3 regions of the Leptothoe sp. ISB3NOV94-8A genome follow, and region 3 is predicted to be linked to each of the others. Evidence: a T-box and tRNA genes for the amino acid it is inferred to sense, from the RefSeq annotation. Region 3 holds a T-box; the other regions hold tRNA genes.
What was found. A T-box is a leader RNA that pairs with one kind of tRNA and senses whether it is charged. The one in region 3 lies ahead of ileS (isoleucine--tRNA ligase), so its partner is inferred to be a tRNA-Ile.
Positions count from the first base shown of each region.

Region 1: it encodes a tRNA-Ile, which carries the amino acid that the T-box ahead of ileS (isoleucine--tRNA ligase) is inferred to sense. The anticodon was not compared.
Region 2: it encodes a tRNA-Ile, which carries the amino acid that the T-box ahead of ileS (isoleucine--tRNA ligase) is inferred to sense. The anticodon was not compared.

Region 1 is NZ_JAXSQW010000001.1:5,608,470-5,611,748, forward strand. It holds rRNA gene SPB21_RS24010 (23S ribosomal RNA) at 1-1,789, opposite strand, end outside; tRNA gene SPB21_RS24015 (tRNA-Ala) at 1,963-2,038, opposite strand; tRNA gene SPB21_RS24020 (tRNA-Ile) at 2,044-2,117, opposite strand; rRNA gene SPB21_RS24025 (16S ribosomal RNA) at 2,233-3,279, opposite strand, start outside.
Region 2 is NZ_JAXSQW010000001.1:5,615,412-5,618,690, forward strand. It holds rRNA gene SPB21_RS24040 (23S ribosomal RNA) at 1-1,296, opposite strand, end outside; tRNA gene SPB21_RS24045 (tRNA-Ala) at 1,470-1,545, opposite strand; tRNA gene SPB21_RS24050 (tRNA-Ile) at 1,551-1,624, opposite strand; rRNA gene SPB21_RS24055 (16S ribosomal RNA) at 1,740-3,228, opposite strand.
Region 3 is NZ_JAXSQW010000001.1:1,404,896-1,408,174, reverse strand. It holds gene SPB21_RS06170 (pyroglutamyl-peptidase I) at 603-1,253, shown strand; T-box leader at 1,603-1,868, shown strand; gene ileS (isoleucine--tRNA ligase) at 1,935-3,279, shown strand, end outside.

The DNA of each region.
Region 1 (3,279 bases), 4.2 Mb from region 3:
CGAAGACTGACCAGCTTCCTTAACCTTCCGGCACTGGGCAGGCGTCAGCTCCTATACTTCCTCTTTCGAGTTTGCAGAAACCTGTGTTTTTGGTAAACAGTCGCCTGGATCTCTTCACTGCGACCCCCGTTAAGGGGTACCCCTTCTCCCGAAGTTACGGGGCCATTTTGCCGAGTTCCTTAGAGAGAGTTATCTCGCGCCCCTTAGTATACTCAACCCACCCACCTGTGTCGGTTTACAGTACGGGTCTGTTCGCTTCATTACATCCACAGCTTTTCTAGGCACTATCGTTCACTACGCAGCTTCCGTAGAAACTTCCCAATCCATTTAGGGTGTAGCTAGTTGTCATGCGTCCCTGCAATGCTCCACAAACAAAGTTCAGGAATATTAACCTGATATCCATCGACTACGCCTTTCGGCCTCGCCTTAGGTCCCGACTAACCCTCCGCGGACGAGCCTTCCGGAGGAAGCCTTAGGTTTTCGGGGTAGATGATTCTCACATCTATTTTCGCTACTCAAGCCGACATTCTCACTTCTGCTTCGTCCACACCTGCTCTCGCTAATGCTTCTCACTACTACAGAACGCTCCTCTACCACTTGATAAATCAAGTCCACAGCTTCGGTACATCTCTTAGCCCCGTTCATTTTCGGCGCAAGAACGCTTGACCAGTGAGCTATTACGCACTCTTTTAAGGATGGCTGCTTCTAGGCAAACCTCCTGGTTGTCTCAGCATTCTCACCTCCTTTATCACTTAGAGATGATTTGGGGACCTTAGCTGATGGTCTGGGCTGTTTCCCTCTCGACGATGAAGCTTATCCCCCACCGTCTCACTGGCAATGTATTCACTGGGTATTCTGAGTTTGTCTCGATTTGGTACCGCTCTCGCAGCCCGCACCGAAACAGTGCTTTACCCCCCAGCTATAATCACTACCGCTGCGCCTAAACACATTTCGAGGAGATCCAGCTAGCTCCGGGTTCGATTGGCATTTCACCCCTAACCACACCTCATCCGCTCCTTTTTCAACAGAAGTCGGTTCGGTCCTCCACTTAGTGTTACCTAAGCTTCAACCTGGACATGGTTAGATCACCCGGGTTCGGGTCTATAAACACTGACTATCGCCCTTATCAGACTCGGTTTCCCTTTGGCTCCGTCATTCTCGACTTAACCTGCCAGTGCTTATAAGTCGCCGGCTCATTCTTCAACAGGCACGCTATCACACGTTTAATCGTGCTCTAACTGCTTGTAAGCTCATGGTTTCATGTTCTATTTCACTCCCCTCCCGGGGTTCTTTTCACCGTTCCCTCGCGGTACTATTCGCTATCGGTCACACAGGAGTATTTAGCCTTACGAGGTGGTCCTCGCTGATTCAATCGGGATTCCACGTGCCCCAACCTACTCGGGATTCAGCTAGTATCCTTCAAATTTCGACTACAGGACTCTCACCTTCTTTGGTTCACCTCTCAAGTGATTCGTCTATCCTCCAGATTCCATATCGCTGTCCCACGACCCCAACTCTGATAAGAATTGGTTTAGGCTCTTCCCGCTTCGCTCGCCGCTACTAAGGGAATCGAGTTTTCTTTCTCTTCCTACAGCTACTAAGATGTTTCAATTCGCTGCGTTCGCTCGTACCCACCTATAGATTCAGTGGGCCGTACGTAGGGTTGCCCCATTCGGAAACCCACGGATCAATGCATGCTTCCTGCTCCCCGTGGCATATCGCCGGTAACCGCGTCCTTCTTCGCCTCTGTGTGCCTAGGTATCCACCATGAGCCCTTTGTAGCTTGACCTCTCAGTCTTTTTACTAAAGGTTCTCTGTGTCGAACTACCTATTCGACTAATCTATGCAGTTGTCAAGGTTCTCGCTAGACCTAAATCCAGCAGCCTATTCCCCTAGCCCATCTCTTAACAGACCTAAACAGGGTGCTGAAGTTATTCCTATCTCTGCCAATCTGGCAATATTTGGTGGAGGTAAGCGGACTCGAACCGCTGACATCCTGCTTGCAAAGCAGGCGCTCTACCAACTGAGCTATACCCCCATCAGTGGGCCATCCTGGACTCGAACCAGGGACCTCACCCTTATCAGGGGTGCGCTCTAACCACCTGAGCTAATAGCCCCAGCCTATACAACCTAAACAATAGTTTGAAATTCCCTCAATCCTGTCACGACCTAGAGTGACCAATATCGCTCCTAATAAAAATTCGTTCGGAGTCGATTCGGTAGGTCTCCCTTAAAGGAGGTGATCCAGCCACACCTTCCGGTACGGCTACCTTGTTACGACTTCACCCCAGTCATCAGCCCTGCCTTCGGCGCCCCCCTCCGAAAACGGTTAGGGTAACGACTTCGGGCATGGCCAACTTCCATGGTGTGACGGGCGGTGTGTACAAGGCCCGGGAACGTATTCACCGCAGTATGCTGACCTGCGATTACTAGCGATTCCTCCTTCATGCAGGCGAGTTGCAGCCTGCAATCTGAACTGAGCAACGGTTTATGGGATTAGCTCACTATCGCTAGTTGGCTGCCCTTTGTCCGTTGCATTGTAGTACGTGTGTAGCCCAGAACGTAAGGGGCATGATGACTTGACGTCGTCCACACCTTCCTCCGAGTTGTCCCCGGCAGTCTCTCCAGAGTGCCCAACTGAATGATGGCAACTAAAGACGTGGGTTGCGCTCGTTGCGGGACTTAACCCAACATCTCACGACACGAGCTGACGACAGCCATGCACCACCTGTCTCCTCGCTCCCGAAGGCACTACCCAATTTCTTAGGTATTCGAGGGATGTCAAGTCCTGGTAAGGTTCTTCGCGTTGCATCGAATTAAACCACATACTCCACCGCTTGTGCGGGCCCCCGTCAATTCCTTTGAGTTTCACACTTGCGTGCGTACTCCCCAGGCGGGATACTTAACGCGTTTGCTTCGGTACTGCACGGGTCGATACGCACAACACCTAGTATCCATCGTTTACAGCTAGGACTACAGGGGTATCTAATCCCTTTCGCTCCCCTAGCTTTCGTCCATCAGCGTCAGTCTTGGCCCAGTAGAGCGCCTTCGCCACTGGTGTTCTTCCTAATATCTACGCATTTCACCGCTACACTAGGAATTCCCTCTACCCCTACCATACTCTAGTTAATCAGTTTCAGTTGCTCTCCCACAGTTGAGCTGCAGTCTTTAACAACTGACTTAATTGACCGCCTACGGACGCTTTACGCCCAATAATTCCGGATAACGCTTGCATCCTCCGTCTTACCGCGGCTGCTGGCACGGAGTTAGCCGATGCTG
Region 2 (3,279 bases), 4.2 Mb from region 3:
TTCTCACATCTATTTTCGCTACTCAAGCCGACATTCTCACTTCTGCTTCGTCCACACCTGCTCTCGCTAATGCTTCTCACTACTACAGAACGCTCCTCTACCACTTGATAAATCAAGTCCACAGCTTCGGTACATCTCTTAGCCCCGTTCATTTTCGGCGCAAGAACGCTTGACCAGTGAGCTATTACGCACTCTTTTAAGGATGGCTGCTTCTAGGCAAACCTCCTGGTTGTCTCAGCATTCTCACCTCCTTTATCACTTAGAGATGATTTGGGGACCTTAGCTGATGGTCTGGGCTGTTTCCCTCTCGACGATGAAGCTTATCCCCCACCGTCTCACTGGCAATGTATTCACTGGGTATTCTGAGTTTGTCTCGATTTGGTACCGCTCTCGCAGCCCGCACCGAAACAGTGCTTTACCCCCCAGCTATAATCACTACCGCTGCGCCTAAACACATTTCGAGGAGATCCAGCTAGCTCCGGGTTCGATTGGCATTTCACCCCTAACCACACCTCATCCGCTCCTTTTTCAACAGAAGTCGGTTCGGTCCTCCACTTAGTGTTACCTAAGCTTCAACCTGGACATGGTTAGATCACCCGGGTTCGGGTCTATAAACACTGACTATCGCCCTTATCAGACTCGGTTTCCCTTTGGCTCCGTCATTCTCGACTTAACCTGCCAGTGCTTATAAGTCGCCGGCTCATTCTTCAACAGGCACGCTATCACACGTTTAATCGTGCTCTAACTGCTTGTAAGCTCATGGTTTCATGTTCTATTTCACTCCCCTCCCGGGGTTCTTTTCACCGTTCCCTCGCGGTACTATTCGCTATCGGTCACACAGGAGTATTTAGCCTTACGAGGTGGTCCTCGCTGATTCAATCGGGATTCCACGTGCCCCAACCTACTCGGGATTCAGCTAGTATCCTTCAAATTTCGACTACAGGACTCTCACCTTCTTTGGTTCACCTCTCAAGTGATTCGTCTATCCTCCAGATTCCATATCGCTGTCCCACGACCCCAACTCTGATAAGAATTGGTTTAGGCTCTTCCCGCTTCGCTCGCCGCTACTAAGGGAATCGAGTTTTCTTTCTCTTCCTACAGCTACTAAGATGTTTCAATTCGCTGCGTTCGCTCGTACCCACCTATAGATTCAGTGGGCCGTACGTAGGGTTGCCCCATTCGGAAACCCACGGATCAATGCATGCTTCCTGCTCCCCGTGGCATATCGCCGGTAACCGCGTCCTTCTTCGCCTCTGTGTGCCTAGGTATCCACCATGAGCCCTTTGTAGCTTGACCTCTCAGTCTTTTTACTAAAGGTTCTCTGTGTCGAACTACCTATTCGACTAATCTATGCAGTTGTCAAGGTTCTCGCTAGACCTAAATCCAGCAGCCTATTCCCCTAGCCCATCTCTTAACAGACCTAAACAGGGTGCTGAAGTTATTCCTATCTCTGCCAATCTGGCAATATTTGGTGGAGGTAAGCGGACTCGAACCGCTGACATCCTGCTTGCAAAGCAGGCGCTCTACCAACTGAGCTATACCCCCATCAGTGGGCCATCCTGGACTCGAACCAGGGACCTCACCCTTATCAGGGGTGCGCTCTAACCACCTGAGCTAATAGCCCCAGCCTATACAACCTAAACAATAGTTTGAAATTCCCTCAATCCTGTCACGACCTAGAGTGACCAATATCGCTCCTAATAAAAATTCGTTCGGAGTCGATTCGGTAGGTCTCCCTTAAAGGAGGTGATCCAGCCACACCTTCCGGTACGGCTACCTTGTTACGACTTCACCCCAGTCATCAGCCCTGCCTTCGGCGCCCCCCTCCGAAAACGGTTAGGGTAACGACTTCGGGCATGGCCAACTTCCATGGTGTGACGGGCGGTGTGTACAAGGCCCGGGAACGTATTCACCGCAGTATGCTGACCTGCGATTACTAGCGATTCCTCCTTCATGCAGGCGAGTTGCAGCCTGCAATCTGAACTGAGCAACGGTTTATGGGATTAGCTCACTATCGCTAGTTGGCTGCCCTTTGTCCGTTGCATTGTAGTACGTGTGTAGCCCAGAACGTAAGGGGCATGATGACTTGACGTCGTCCACACCTTCCTCCGAGTTGTCCCCGGCAGTCTCTCCAGAGTGCCCAACTGAATGATGGCAACTAAAGACGTGGGTTGCGCTCGTTGCGGGACTTAACCCAACATCTCACGACACGAGCTGACGACAGCCATGCACCACCTGTCTCCTCGCTCCCGAAGGCACTACCCAATTTCTTAGGTATTCGAGGGATGTCAAGTCCTGGTAAGGTTCTTCGCGTTGCATCGAATTAAACCACATACTCCACCGCTTGTGCGGGCCCCCGTCAATTCCTTTGAGTTTCACACTTGCGTGCGTACTCCCCAGGCGGGATACTTAACGCGTTTGCTTCGGTACTGCACGGGTCGATACGCACAACACCTAGTATCCATCGTTTACAGCTAGGACTACAGGGGTATCTAATCCCTTTCGCTCCCCTAGCTTTCGTCCATCAGCGTCAGTCTTGGCCCAGTAGAGCGCCTTCGCCACTGGTGTTCTTCCTAATATCTACGCATTTCACCGCTACACTAGGAATTCCCTCTACCCCTACCATACTCTAGTTAATCAGTTTCAGTTGCTCTCCCACAGTTGAGCTGCAGTCTTTAACAACTGACTTAATTGACCGCCTACGGACGCTTTACGCCCAATAATTCCGGATAACGCTTGCATCCTCCGTCTTACCGCGGCTGCTGGCACGGAGTTAGCCGATGCTGATTCCTCTGGTACCGTCAGATCTTCTTCCCAGAGAAAAGAGGTTTACAATCCACAGACATTCCTCCCTCACGCGGCGTTGCTCCGTCAGGCTTGCGCCCATTGCGGAAAATTCCCCACTGCTGCCTCCCGTAGGAGTCTGGGCCGTGTCTCAGTCCCAGTGTGGCTGATCTTCCTCTCAGAACAGCTACTGATCGTCGCCTTGGTAAGCTCTTACCCCACCAACTAGCTAATCAGACGCGAGTTCATCCTCAGGCACATTAAGCTTTCAGCTCTCGCCATATGGGGTATTAGCTTCCGTTTCCAAAAGTTGTCCCCCGCCTAAGGGCAGATCCTCACGCGTTACTCACCCGTCCGCCACTCACCCCGAAAGGTTCGTTCGACTTGCATGTGTTAAGCACGCCGCCAGCGTTCATCCTGAGCCAGGATCAAACTCTCCATGGTAATCTCATTGCTCCCTAAAGAAAAAACAAGACTCATTCATCAAGTGTTGAC
Region 3 (3,279 bases):
GTGCAACTCGTTCCTTGAACGATATTTCAGCAGATACCTAGGAGTATGCAGTGGGTTAAGTCTTGATATCTTGCAGCTTTCTCCGATTTTTTGCACATTCTCACTAATGGTTGATAACGATTTTGGGGTCACTTCAGTCTCTACACAATCGCGTCATTTACCCTGTTCCTTGGACCTCTAGGTTTCGTTGTGTTGTGCCAACTTACCTGGGAATCCGGGCCTTCTAAGACGTTTCTGTACCCTTCAGGAAGTCTTACGCCTACGTCGGCTCGCAGATTTGCCGTTGGCTTCCTTCAGCCCCTCCCTCGCGAGAGCGCCCTTGCCTTAAGCTAGTAGTACTCGTCTCTCGGCTCCTATGACTTTCGAGCATTTGGGCGGGCCTCCTACAGGGGACTTTCACCCCATTAGTTCACGCCCATGCCGAGCGTACACAACCGTTTGCAGCGGACAATATGGAAATCCTGGGGTAGCATAAAGGTTGATTGTTGCCGCTGAACACGACCGTTAGACCGCTAGACCTCAGTGGTGACGGTGGCTTAAAAGCTATCTGTGAGTGTTTAAAGTTAAGTCAGTTTAGACTTTTGCTGAGATGGTGTTGTGAGATGAGAGTATTAATCACTGGCTTTGAGCCAAATGATGATGGGTTGAATGCGTCAGAGTCAGTTGTGGTTTCGCTGCGTGATAATCCCACTCAAGAGCTTAGTCAGTACCTTCATTACATTGATTTCAAGATTATGCCTGGTAATACCAACGGTCTTAGGCAGGTAGTCGATGAAACCCTCAAAGTCGTCTCGCCTGATCTTTGCATTGGGATTGGTCAAGCACGAGGCTACAACCGGATAGCTCTTGAACGAATGGCAAAGAATTTAAGATATTTTGTGACATTGGACAGAGCAGGTAATGCACCAAAAGGTGAGAAGGTTGTCCCAAATGCTCCCATAGCTTACTGGAATTCTTTGCTAGAGCAAGATAGTTTAGTTTCCTTGCTAGAAAGCCGCAATATTCCAGCTAGAATTTCCAATGATTGTGGAACTCATTTATGCAATCAGATTTTTTATCACTTTCTTCATTGGAGGGAAACTCGTAAATCTGACATGAAAGTTGGTTTTGTCCACATTCCAGTACTGCCAGAGCAGGTCATAAAGTATTGGGCAGAGTCACCATTTATGCCAATGGAGATGACCCGTCAAGCTCTCTCGCTAATTATCAGTAGACAAATACAGATGATTAATTCAAAACTAAGCGCGGTCTAACAACCCGGTTGGAGCGAGCTAACAAAGCTGGTCGGTGCTGTAGCAAAGGTTTTTGCAGCCGTTCAACCGGAAAGTTATACAGTGCTGCCGACTATCACTGAACTCCTGCAGTGTGCCATTACAGAAATATTAAAGTGATCTGACAAGCAACAGACTGAGAGTGCAGTTTGGCTCTACGCTGGAAAACAAAACGAATTGGCATCTCGCAGCTTCTTGGTTAACTACTCGCAACTTGAGTTTTCATTCGCTATAATCGGAAAAATCTAAATAAACCTTGACCACATCCAGACCTAGTCGTTTGACCTACGGGAAAAACTTAAGTTTTCAAACTAGATGTGGTCTAACCCCAACAAAGGCATTGATGGGAAAGAGTAATTTTTGTGTCGGTGTAGAGCGAGTCAGGGATGGTGTGAGCCTGACCATACGGCAAAAATGAATATCCTCCCTGAGCCGCCCTCCAAAAGAAGGATCGCTCGCGATCGCATTCGAGTAGACAGGGCCGTGGCCTGCACGTTATAGCAGGAGGCTCTTCCCATTTGGGAGTAGCTGCAAAGACCGACGTTGCAAAGCGTTGGCAAAATTGGGTGGTACCGCGCTCACCTCAGCGCCCCAATGTGGAGGAATAAGGTTGGCGATTGCCGACTTTATAACGGCTCTATACCCACAGGGAGTGCGGTAATCATGTTTCGCGATGTTGAAAAAACGCCCAGTTTCTCCAGCCTGGAGCAGACGGTTATAGCTTTTTGGAAAGCGCACCATATCTTCCAAAAGTCGGTAGATAAACCAGCCACCCAAGGCAATTTTGTATTTTACGAAGGCCCACCCACCGCCAATGGTAAACCGGGTGTGCACCATGTCATTTCTCGGGCCTATAAAGACCTGTTTGTTCGCTACAAAACCATGCAAGGTCATCGTGTTGTCCGCAAGGGCGGCTGGGATACCCACGGCTTGCCGGTGGAGCTAGAAGTCGAGAAGCGCCTAGGGTTTACTAAAAAATCAGATATTGAAGCCTTTGGCATCGCCAAGTTTAATGAACTTTGCAAGGCGTCTGTGTTCGAGCGTATTCAAGATTGGCAGGCCATGACCGAACGGATTGGCTACTGGCTGGATCTTGAAAATGCCTATGTCACCTACGAGAATAGTTACATTGAGTCTTGCTGGTGGCTGATGAAGTCGCTGTGGGATCGGGATCTGCTGTTTGAAGATTATCGAGCTACCTGGCATTGTCCACGCAACAACACCAGTCTCTCGGATCATGAGGTAGCGCAGGGATATCGAGATGCTGAGGACCCCTCAGTTTATCCGAAATTTCCGGTTAAAACCCGTCAGTTAATAGAGCGGGGCTGGTTAGATGAGGTGCATAGCCAGCGATCGGTCTACTTGCTGGCGTGGACCACAACCCCCTGGACACTGGCGGCGAATGTTGCGATCGCAATCAACCCCAATGCGATTTATGGCCTATTTGAAGCCCCTACCCAGCATGGCGAGGAGACCCAAAAAGATTTCTACCTTTTGGCGCAGGATCTAGCGGATCAGGTCTTTGGTGAAGGTCACTACCGTACCCTCAAAACCTTTTCAGGGGAATCTTTGGTGGGTCTGAATTATACCCCGATCTTGCAAGGGCGAGTCCCCGACGGAGAAGACCTCACCAATGCGTTTCGAGTCTGGGGTGACGATAGCGTCATGATCGATGAAGGCACTGGGGTACTACACATTGCCCCGGCTTACGGTGACCTGGACCTGGGTCGTAAATATCAGCTGCCCATGCTGTTTTCAGTTGATCTGCTGGGGCACGTCTATCCAGAGGTAAAACTGCCAGCGGCCTCGGCGGGTGACGGTCCCTACACCGGCAAATTTTTCAAAGACGCGGATCGGCTGATCAGCCAGGATTTGCTGGCCCACAATCTGTTATATAGGGCAGCGACGCTGACCCATACCTACCCGTTTAACTATCGGGACAATACGCCCCTGATCAACTACGCGAAAAAGAGCTGGTATCTGCGGACTACGGCAGTTAAACAACAGC